DNA from 3 places in the Planococcus plakortidis genome. Region 1 is predicted to be linked to each of the others. Evidence: riboswitches for the same ligand, from Rfam matches in the RefSeq annotation. Region 1 holds a riboswitch; each other region holds the start of a gene.
The links. A riboswitch is a leader RNA that binds a small molecule or an ion and turns the genes downstream of it on or off. The one in region 1 is predicted to bind S-adenosylmethionine.

Region 1 (3,272 bases):
GCCAGCGGGTTTCGTAAGCGCTCATGAAATCACTCCTAGCTTGGCGTCAAGAATATCCGTCACGTCGTGGAAGCTTTCGAAAGCTTCATAGGCAATGCCGAGCTCCTCGCATTTGTCGACCAGGAAATCCCTGGCGATGACGAGATCCGCTTGTTTGGCGGCTTGCAAGTCGGTGATGGAATCGCCGATGACGATGCTCGTCGATTGCTCCGACATGATGCGGCGCATGACGGACGGTTTGCAGCAGCCGCAGCCTTGGCTGTCGCACTGTTCGTCGCAGCCGTGCGGGAAGCGGATATGGATCTTGTCATTCGAAAAATCCGCTTCGTTGCAATAGATGCCGGCGAATGGACCGTATGGCTCGAGCAATGGGTAGACGAAAAAGTCGATGCCTCCGCTGACGATATAGAGCGGGATGTCATGGCGTTTTGTGTAGGCGACGAAATCGGCGAAGCCTTCGCGGATTTCCGCTTGGTCGAGCGCATAGTTGATGATCTGTTGCTTGGCGGAAGATGGCAGCAAGGCAAACATTTGCTGGACGCCTTCGCATATGGAAATGCGCTGATCGAGAATTTGATCTTTTATCGGCGACCAACCCGGCGGATCGAACTCTTTCATGATGGCGATCAAATTATCGCGGGAAGTCACCGTCCCGTCGAAGTCGCAAAATATGACCGGCTTGCTCATACGGTTTCCCCCCATAATGCTAACGCTTTTTGTAATTCGTCCTGTTGTTTGGCGGCTTCCGTTAAAGCCTGTCCTTGCAGTGCGGCGTCGATCGCTTGGCGGAACGCTTTGCCGCCAGCAGCAGCGCCGTCTGGATGGCCATGGACGCCGCCTCCGGCATTGATGATGCTGTCAACGCCGTAGTCTTCTAACAATAGCGGCACGAGGGCGGGGTGGATGCCAGCGGATGGCACCGGGAAGCTTTGCTTCAAAGGGCCTTCGCTGACCAGTTCCTGACCGAGCTGCAACGCCGTTTCTTTCTCGAGGGCGACGCTGCCGTAAGGGGACGGGAACAAGCTGAAGTCAGCTCCTGCCAGTCGTGTCAGTTTGCCAAGTGCAAGCGCCGTGGACACGCCGTAAAAATCGGATGACGTATACGCGCCGCTGAACGCAGGATGCGCCATAAGCGGGAGTGCCACTTCTTCGTCTTCTGCCAGTTCCTGCAAGACGTCGAATCCGTAGGCATGGACATTGAACAACAAAGCGTCCGCCCCGAGTTCACGTGCCCGCCGCGCCTTGTCGCGCAAGCTTGATGTCCGTCCGGATAAATTGACGGCATACAGCGTGCGATGGCCGGTTTCTTCGTACACTTCGTCTAACACATGACACGCTGCGGTAACGCGCTTGTCAAACGGCGTCAGTGGATTGTCGAATAAAATCTCATCGTCTTTCACCAAGTCGACGCCGCCGAGTGCCTGTTGGCGAAGTTGATCTGATAGATAATCGAGATCGCGGCCGATGACGCCCTTGAAAATACTCATGGCGAGCGGGCGCCCGTTGACACCGAGCGTTTCGCGAATGCCGTCGATCCCAAAACGCGGGCCCGGAAACTGGCGGAGCAGTGATTCTTCAAAATCCAAATCGATCAATTTGATCTCGCCGTCGAGAGACAGCTTGCCAAAGACGGTCGTCAGGATGGCGGGCAAATCCGCTGAGAAGTTGGCCGCCGGGTAATGGATTTTCAGGCGTGCTTGGATGACGCCTTGACGTGCGGGGTGGGTGACATGCGGGAATTCTTCGACCGACACGACGCGCCCTTTATGTTGTTGCAATTGCTGCTGCTCGAGCAATGGCAGATCGGTCCACGAACCGACCGTCAAACCGAGTGCAATGGCTTCTGCTTTTTTTTCGAATGAACCGGCTTTGCCGAATAATTGATATGTCGCGATAACACCGCTCATGAATAACCCTCCTGCTTAGTGGACATAAAAAAACCTCTTCGCAAATAAGAAGAGGTTAATGATTAACGCCTTCTTATTTCCCAGCCAATCGATTGCGTTGGCTGCAAGAATTAGCACCGTGTCCATGATCGGACCGGTTGCCGGGCTTCGTAGGGCTTGTCCCTCCACCTGCTCTGAATAAGAATAGATTATGAAATTATGGCTGTTGCAAAGTAATTCTGATTATTTCATGACAGACAGTATCTGTCAACGGAGAAAATCAAAAATGTCTGAAAAATGTCAGCTGATCACTTCAGGGTGCGTTCTCTAGAAAAAGGCATGCCCAACCGGCTGCGGGTATTTATGAAGAGTGCAGCAAGTAATCGATGAACTAGGAAACCCGAGTATGAAACTCGCCTTTAGCGGAAAGGTTTTCGTTTTTTCAAAATATTTTATTGACAATGAATTCTGAATCGTGCTAGCATTCGTTTCAGAACTTCATAAATGTTGCATAGCAAACTCTTATCAAGAGCAGGCAGAGGGAAATGGCCCGATGACGCCCAGCAACCGACCGTAATACCGTTGTGAGACGGGGCGCTTTGGCGCCGGGATTCGATCCCTTAAGGCACGGTGCTAATTCCATCAGAAATGTACATTTCTGAAAGATAAGAGGCATGGATCTCTTATTCTGCGCCTCTTTCTTTCGGGAAAGAGGCTTTTTATTATTCCACAGAAAAGAGGCAATCAATATGACACTTACAGCACCGTCTACATACAAAGCATTGACTGAACAAGAAGCGATTCGGCTGGCACAGAGTTTGGACGTTTTTGCGTCGTCCGCAACATTGCAATGTGAAGAGATCGGCGACGGCAACTTGAATTACGTATTCCGCATCACCGACTCCGCCACTGGGCATGGGCTCATCATCAAACAAGCCTTGCCGTATGCGAAAGTCGTCGGCGAAAGCTGGCCGCTGACACTGCACCGGGCGACCATTGAAGCAAATGCCTTGAAGCTGCACGGCAGCCTCGCGAAAGGCCGCGTGCCCGAAGTGTATGCGACGGACGCTGCGCTTGCTGTCACCGTCATGGAAGACTTGTCGCAGTTGACGATTTTGCGCAACGGCCTGATCGACGGCAAGCATTACCCGAAGCTTGCGGAACATATCGGCAGTTATTTAGCGCACACCTTGTTCCATACCTCGGATTTCGGTTTGCATCCATTCGAGAAAAAGCGGCTTGCGGCTGAGTTTTCCAATCCGGAACTGTGCAAGATCACCGAAGACCTCATTTTCACCGATCCGTTTTTCGACCATGATACCAATGATTTTGAAGAGCCGCTGCGCGAAGCGGCACAGGCGATTTGGGATAATGAGCCGCTGAAAT
Region 2 (3,272 bases), 940 kb from region 1:
CTATAAGATGTAGTTTTTTAACTCAAGGGCAATGATCGCCCGTTTCAAATAAATCGGCCATACCGTAATGATGTTCAGCGCTTATCCGCTTTCCCGGTCAAAAAGTCCCCGATAAACTGAACGGCGAAAACGATGACCAAGATTGCGATAGTCGCCATCAGCGTGACATCTTCCCGGCTTCTTTGGAAGCCATCCAGGAATGCCAGTGTGCCAAGCCCACCGGCCCCGATGATGCCTGCCATGGCCGTGTAGCCCACTAAAGCAATGGCAGTAACGGTGATTCCAGAGATCAATGCCGGTTTGGATTCCGGCAACAAGACTTTACGGATGATTGTCCAAGTCGTCGCTCCCATCGAACGAGCCGCCTCGATGACGCCTTTGTCAATTTCTTTCAAGGCAATCAATACCATGCGTGCATAGAAGGGGGCAGCGCCGATGATCAATGCCGGCAGCGCCGCATTCGGCCCCCGGATCGACCCGATCATGAATTTCGTGAACGGGATCAACAAGATGATCAGGATGATGAACGGAATTGAACGGAAAATATTGACGAATGCGCCAGTCAGCCAATTGACGATCTTGTTGGCCCATAATTGATGGGGGCGGTCAGGAATAAAATGACCCGAGCACGAGCCCGATAATGAATGTAAAAAGTGTGGACATTGCCGTCATGTAAATCGTTTCCAATGTCGCTTCCCACATATCCTGCCAGTCAACGTTCGGGAATAAAGTTTCAAGCATCGCCCATCACCTCCGTCTGTACATCATGGGCACCGAGGAAGGCTAACGCCTTCGCGGTTTCATCCGCTGCGCCTTTCAATTGAAGGATCAGCGTCCCGTATGCCCCGCGCTGGGTGTGGGAGATATTGCCGTGGACGATATTGACTTCCACCGCATGCTCGCGGATCAGCTGGGTCAGGATCGGCTGCTCTGCCTGGTCCCCGACGAAGATCAATTTGACCAATTGCCCTTCCGGATATTGTTCACGTAAATGACGGACAGTCTCTGCCGAATCTTCCGTCTCGGTCACTTGGGCGACAAAGCGCTTCGTGATGTCTTCCTTTGGATGCTGGAAGACATTCAGCACTTCGCCAAGCTCGACGACGCGCCCGCCTTCCATAACAGCTACGCGGTGGCAAATCTTCCGGATAACGTGCATTTCGTGGGTGATCAGCACGATCGTCAAGCCGAGGCGTTTATTGATATCGACCAGCAAATCCAAAATCGCATCGGTCGTTTGCGGGTCGAGCGCCGATGTCGCCTCATCGCAAAGTAAGACTTCCGGGTCATTGGCGAGCGCCCGGGCGATACCGACGCGCTGCTTCTGCCCGCCGGATAGCTGAGAAGGGTACGCATTCTCGCGCCCTTCCAAGCCAACCAATTCAATCAATTCCGCTGAACGTTTGCGGCGCTCTTCTTTTTCCACTCCCGCGATCTCGAGTGGGAATTCGATGTTTTCACGGACTGTCCGTGACCATAGCAAATTGAAATGCTGGAAGATCATGCTGACCTTCTGGCGGGCTTTCCGGAGCTTAGGTCCCGAAATCGCCGTGATGTTCTGGCCGTTGATCTCAACGGAACCTTCGCTCGGCTTTTCCAGGCCATTCAGCAGGCGGATCAAAGTACTTTTCCCCGCTCCACTATAGCCGATGATGCCAAAAATCTCGCCTGCCGGCACTGTCAAATCGACATGGTCGACAGCCGTCAAGCGTGCTTTGCCGGTGTCGAATACTTTCGTCAATCCTTTTAACTCAATCATGGTTGGGCACTCTCCTAAATCTTTTGCTAATAAAAAAGCCTTCCTGCTCAGATAAGCAGAAAGGCGCATGTGTAAACACAATAAACCGTTCTCTCATCTTTCAAAGTTTCCACTTTGAGTGACTTGGCACCATTTCATTTTCATGACGGTTGCCGGGCTTCATCGGGCACTTCCCTCCACCTCTCTTTATAAGAGTTACGCTATTAAGTTAATTTCAGAAATTAAATTTATCATGGCTGGCTGTATTCGTCAACCGATTTCAATTTCTCATACAAATGCGGCACAGATTGGAAAGCATAGATCTTGTCCGTCACTTTGCCGTCCCGTGAAATCAGCAGGCATGGCACACTTTCGACTTCATAAAGTTCCGCGACTTCCTGTACATAATTCAAATTGGCTTTGCCCATCGGAAGTTCTGGCATAAGTTCCGCCACTACTCCAAGCATCTTGCTGGCCACTTGGCAGGTACCACACATCGGCGTGTACAGATAATAAGCTGAAACAGGCTGTGTATTTTTTTCCTTGAGCCATTCTTTATGTGTCCATTCGTTCATTCTAGTCATTCCCTGCAACTGGATTTAAGACCCGCACATCTGCCGCGATCAGCACGTCGAGAAGCTTCCGTAGCGGCGTTGTCGCCACTTCTTTATAACTCCGGTCGATATGGAAATGGCGGGCTTCCGGAAACTCGCGCTTGATGAGCTTGCGCAGTTTATCGCCGGAAGCGTCCGCATCGACCAGGATGATGATGTCCTGCCCTTCGAACGGCAGCAGCATTTCCTCGAGTCTTGTAGCACTAACTGTACCATTTGTGCAAAGAATCGTCACGGGTTCTGCAATCAATGGCGCTATCCGGGTTTTGTCGCTGATACCTTCAACCACTATCACTTTTTCCATGCCTAATCCCTCCAGGAAACGATATATGAAAAAAAAGCGCCAAAAAGAGGCGCTTTCAGAACTTACTCATTTGTCATTTCTTTGTATTCGTCAGCTGACATCAATGCATTGACCTCATCTTCGGAAGGGGCTTCCACAACGACCATCCACGCTTTTTCGTAAGGTGATTCGTTGACGAATTCCGGGCTGTCTTCAAGCTCGGTATTGACTTCGACGATTTTCCCGCTGATCGGCGCATACAATTCCGATACCGTTTTAACGGACTCCACGCTGCCGAATGGCTCGTCTTTCTTCAGCTCGTCGCCGACTTGCGGAAGCTCGACAAATACGATGTCTCCAAGTTCATCTTGCGCGAAATGAGTGATGCCGATCCGTGCCTTGCCGTCTTCGACCTTGACCCATTCGTGTTCTTTTGAATAGCGAAGCTCTTGTGGTGTGCTCATCCAAACCCCTCCAAATATGTAATTGACTCAATTTCAGTTTGCCACAACCAAGGATGAAAAACAAGATGACAAACTTGTCAGCTCCATGTATTTGCGTAAGTGTCTTCCTTGAAGCCGAGCGTCGCTTGCGATCCGTCCCATGCGAGCGGGCGCTTGATGAGCATGCCGTCAGA
Region 3 (3,272 bases), 710 kb from region 1:
TCAACCAAGCCTTCATCCTGCAGCATCAATAATGCGCGCGCACCGTTGACAGGATCGTTCGGAATCGCGATCGTCGCGCCATCGGATACCGCATCGAGCGAATCGAACTCATTGGAATAGATGCCCATCGGCGCGGTCGGGACCGTAATCAAGGCGCTCAGGTCCATATCATTTTCTGTTTCGAAGTTTTCCAGATAAACCGTATGCTGGAACAAGTTGGCGTCGATTTCTCCGTTGTTCAACGCGTTGTTCGGCTGGATATAATCGCTGAATTCGATCGTTTCGACCGTATAGCCTTTTTCTTCAAGCGCCGGTACGATCGCTGCGTTCAGCATATCGCTATAAGGGCCGGCAGTCGCGCCGAGCTTAATGTCTTTCGACGCTTCGCCGCCTTCTGTCGTTCCTGTGTCCGCTTCTTCTCCGCCGCATGCGGCTAAAGTGAGCGCGCTCGCTGCCAATATCCATGTGAGTTTCTTCATGTTATTCTCCCCTTATCGTTTATCGAGTTTTTTGGCTGTAAAGTCGCCTGCCTGTTGAATCAATTGGACGAGCACGATCAAGATGACGACCGTCACGATCATGATCGTATTATCATATCGGTAATAGCCGAAACGGATCGCCAAATCGCCGATGCCGCCGCCACCGACGACGCCCGCCATCGCGGAATAGGCGATGAGGCTGATGACCGTCAGCGTGATGCCTTGGATCAGGCTCGCCTTTGCTTCCGGCAACAGCACGTCCTTGATGATCATCCAAGGCGTGGCACCGACCGCGATGGCCGCTTCGATGACGCCTTTATCGATATCCCGCAGCGCGGTTTCGACGATGCGCGCGAAAAACGGGATCGCCGCCACCGATAAGGAAACGCTCGCTGCGACCGGCCCGATCGTCGTACCGGTGATCAATTGCGTCAGCGGGATGAGTGCGACCAGCAAAATGATGAACGGAATCGACCGGACAATATTGACGACAAACCCGATGACGGAATTGACCGGCCGGTTTTCCCAGAACAGGCCGCGGTCCGTGACGAACAATAAAATGCCGAGCGGTAAGCCGACAATAAGCGCCACTGCGAGCGAGATGCCGATCATGATCAAGGTCTGGTAGAACGCCACTTGGATTTCCGGCCATAATTCGATGATTCTTTCCCATTCAATTCCCATGATCCATCACCTCCACAATCGCTTCACGCTGCTCCAGATAGTGAAGCGCCTGACTCACATCTGTTTGAGCACCTTTCAGTTCCATCACGAAAATGCCGAGCGGCAATTCCTGTATGTATTCGATCGCCCCGTGCAGGAAATTCCCTTTGACCGGATAGCTTTGCAGCATATCGGAAATAATGCCGTCCCCTGCGACCTCGCCTTTGAACAACACTTTGACGATCGTGCCATCACATTTCTTCAGGATTTCTTCCGGCACATTGAATGACACGACGCTCGAGATGAATTCCTTAGTCAAAGCGGTTTTCGGTTCTGCGAAGATATCGTAGACACGGCCTTCTTCAATGACCTGCCCAGCCTGCATGACCGCCATGCGGTCGCAAATTTCCTTGACGACGTTCATCTCATGCGTAATCAACACGATCGTGATATTGAGCTTGCGGTTGATGTCTTTCAATAAACGCAAGATCGATAAAGTCGTATTCGGGTCGAGTGCGGATGTCGCTTCATCGCACAACAGCACGGCCGGGTCATTGGCAAGTGCGCGGGCGATACCGACGCGCTGCTTTTGCCCGCCGCTCAGCTGTGCCGGATAGACATTGCGTTTGTCCGACAAGCCGACCATTTCCAGCAGTTCATCGACGCGTGGTCCGATTTTCTTGCCCGGTGTGCCTGCTGCGCGAAGGGCGAATGAAATGTTCTCAGCGACCGTCTTTTGGCTGATCAAGTAGAAATGCTGAAAGATCATGCCGATCTTAAGGCGCGCTTTCCGCAAACCGTCGCCACGCAGTTTCGTTAAATCCTGGCCGCCGACTTTCACCGTGCCTGACGTTGGCCGTTCAAGCAAATTGATGCAGCGGATGAGTGAACTTTTCCCGGCGCCGGAATAGCCGACGATGCCGAAAATCTCACCGGTCTTCACTTCCAAAGTGACATCATCGACGCCTTTGACCGTGCCATGTTTCGTTTGATAGGTTTTGCTCAGTTTTTCGATTTGAATCATGCTGTCAACTCCCCCAGGCAAATAAAAAATGCCTCTTTTATCAAAAAGAGACATCGAAAATTAGAATTTCGACTTATCTTTCAGAATGGATTCCATTCTGCAGGACTTGGCACCTTCCCATAAATGGGGGTTGCCGGACGTCATAGGGCCTTACCCTCGGTCTCTCTTGATAAGCATGCGTATTTGGTTGTTTTCAATATTACCTGCAGGGGCAATGGCTTGTCAATGCGATTTTTCAAACTTTTTGTACAATGGGACGCGCCGGTCATCGAATACGGGGATGCGGCCCCGCACTTCATCGACTTCCGAGAGATCGATGTCGGTGTAGCCAATGCCTTGTTCTTGCCCCATGTCCATCCGCACTTCTCCCCACGGCGCGATGACCATCGAATGGCCGCCGAACTCATTTTTCGGGTCGCTGCCGATGCGGTTTGCGGCAATGATGAAGCATTGGTTCTCGATCGCGCGCGCCTGCAGCAGGATGCGCCAATGATCGATACGCGCTGCCGGCCATTCCGCGGGCACGAAGATGGCCTTTGCGCCGTTCAGCGCTTGTGCACGCAGCCATTCCGGAAAGCGGATGTCATAGCAGATAACGCCGCCGAAAGTCTCGCCGCCTATTTCGAACGTGCCGAGCGACTGGCCTTCTTCGAGGTGGATATGCTCATCCATCAAGCCGAAGCGATGCGCTTTGTCGTATTCCGAAACGAGTGCGCCCGTGCTGTCGACCACATACATCGTATTGTAGAAACCGCCCTTTTTCTTCGTGGAGACCGAGCCCCCGACGATATGGACGCGATGCTCTTTGGCGAATCGTTTCAGGAAATCCGCCGTTCGGCCATTGCCGTCCGCCAGTTCATCAAGTTCCGTCAATGCATAGCCGGTGTTCCACATTTCAGGCAGGACGATGAGCTCTGCGCCGTTTTCTGCCGCTTCTTCCAAATAATTTTCCACGCGTTGAAAATTCGTTTCCGGTCCCCCGAAAGCGATATCCATCTGCACACAAGCGATCTTCATGTTCTCTCCCCCTGTAGACAGTTTAGATTAAACTCTATAAGATTTGAGGTAGATGTGCAATTATTTAGAAAATGAGGAGGATTCCATGG

Region 2: linked by a shared signal. The riboswitch ahead of BBI15_RS06000 (methionine ABC transporter ATP-binding protein) and the one ahead of BBI15_RS01305 (2,3-diketo-5-methylthiopentyl-1-phosphate enolase) in region 1 are both predicted to bind S-adenosylmethionine.
Region 3: linked by a shared signal. The riboswitch ahead of BBI15_RS13995 (methionine ABC transporter ATP-binding protein) and the one ahead of BBI15_RS01305 (2,3-diketo-5-methylthiopentyl-1-phosphate enolase) in region 1 are both predicted to bind S-adenosylmethionine.

Annotation. Positions count from the first base shown of each region.
Region 1 covers NZ_CP016539.2:239,700-242,971, forward strand. Annotated here, with positions in the region: gene BBI15_RS01295 (methylthioribulose 1-phosphate dehydratase) at 1-25, opposite strand, end outside; gene BBI15_RS01300 (2-hydroxy-3-keto-5-methylthiopentenyl-1-phosphate phosphatase) at 22-687, opposite strand; gene BBI15_RS01305 (2,3-diketo-5-methylthiopentyl-1-phosphate enolase) at 684-1,907, opposite strand; SAM riboswitch class I at 1,978-2,091, opposite strand; SAM riboswitch class I at 2,406-2,558, shown strand; gene mtnK (S-methyl-5-thioribose kinase) at 2,636-3,272, shown strand, end outside.
Region 2 covers NZ_CP016539.2:1,181,825-1,185,096, reverse strand. Annotated here, with positions in the region: partial or broken gene BBI15_RS06005 (methionine ABC transporter permease) at 75-741, opposite strand; gene BBI15_RS06000 (methionine ABC transporter ATP-binding protein) at 734-1,759, opposite strand; SAM riboswitch class I at 1,850-1,954, opposite strand; gene BBI15_RS05995 (thioredoxin family protein) at 1,990-2,313, opposite strand; gene BBI15_RS05990 (ribonuclease M5) at 2,315-2,656, opposite strand; gene gcvH (glycine cleavage system protein GcvH) at 2,719-3,099, opposite strand; gene BBI15_RS05980 (arsenate reductase family protein) at 3,177-3,272, opposite strand, start outside.
Region 3 covers NZ_CP016539.2:2,793,354-2,796,625, forward strand. Annotated here, with positions in the region: gene BBI15_RS13985 (MetQ/NlpA family ABC transporter substrate-binding protein) at 1-479, opposite strand, end outside; gene BBI15_RS13990 (methionine ABC transporter permease) at 492-1,163, opposite strand; gene BBI15_RS13995 (methionine ABC transporter ATP-binding protein) at 1,153-2,166, opposite strand; SAM riboswitch class I at 2,237-2,342, opposite strand; gene BBI15_RS14000 (carbon-nitrogen family hydrolase) at 2,389-3,183, opposite strand; gene BBI15_RS14005 (pyridoxal phosphate-dependent aminotransferase) at 3,269-3,272, shown strand, end outside.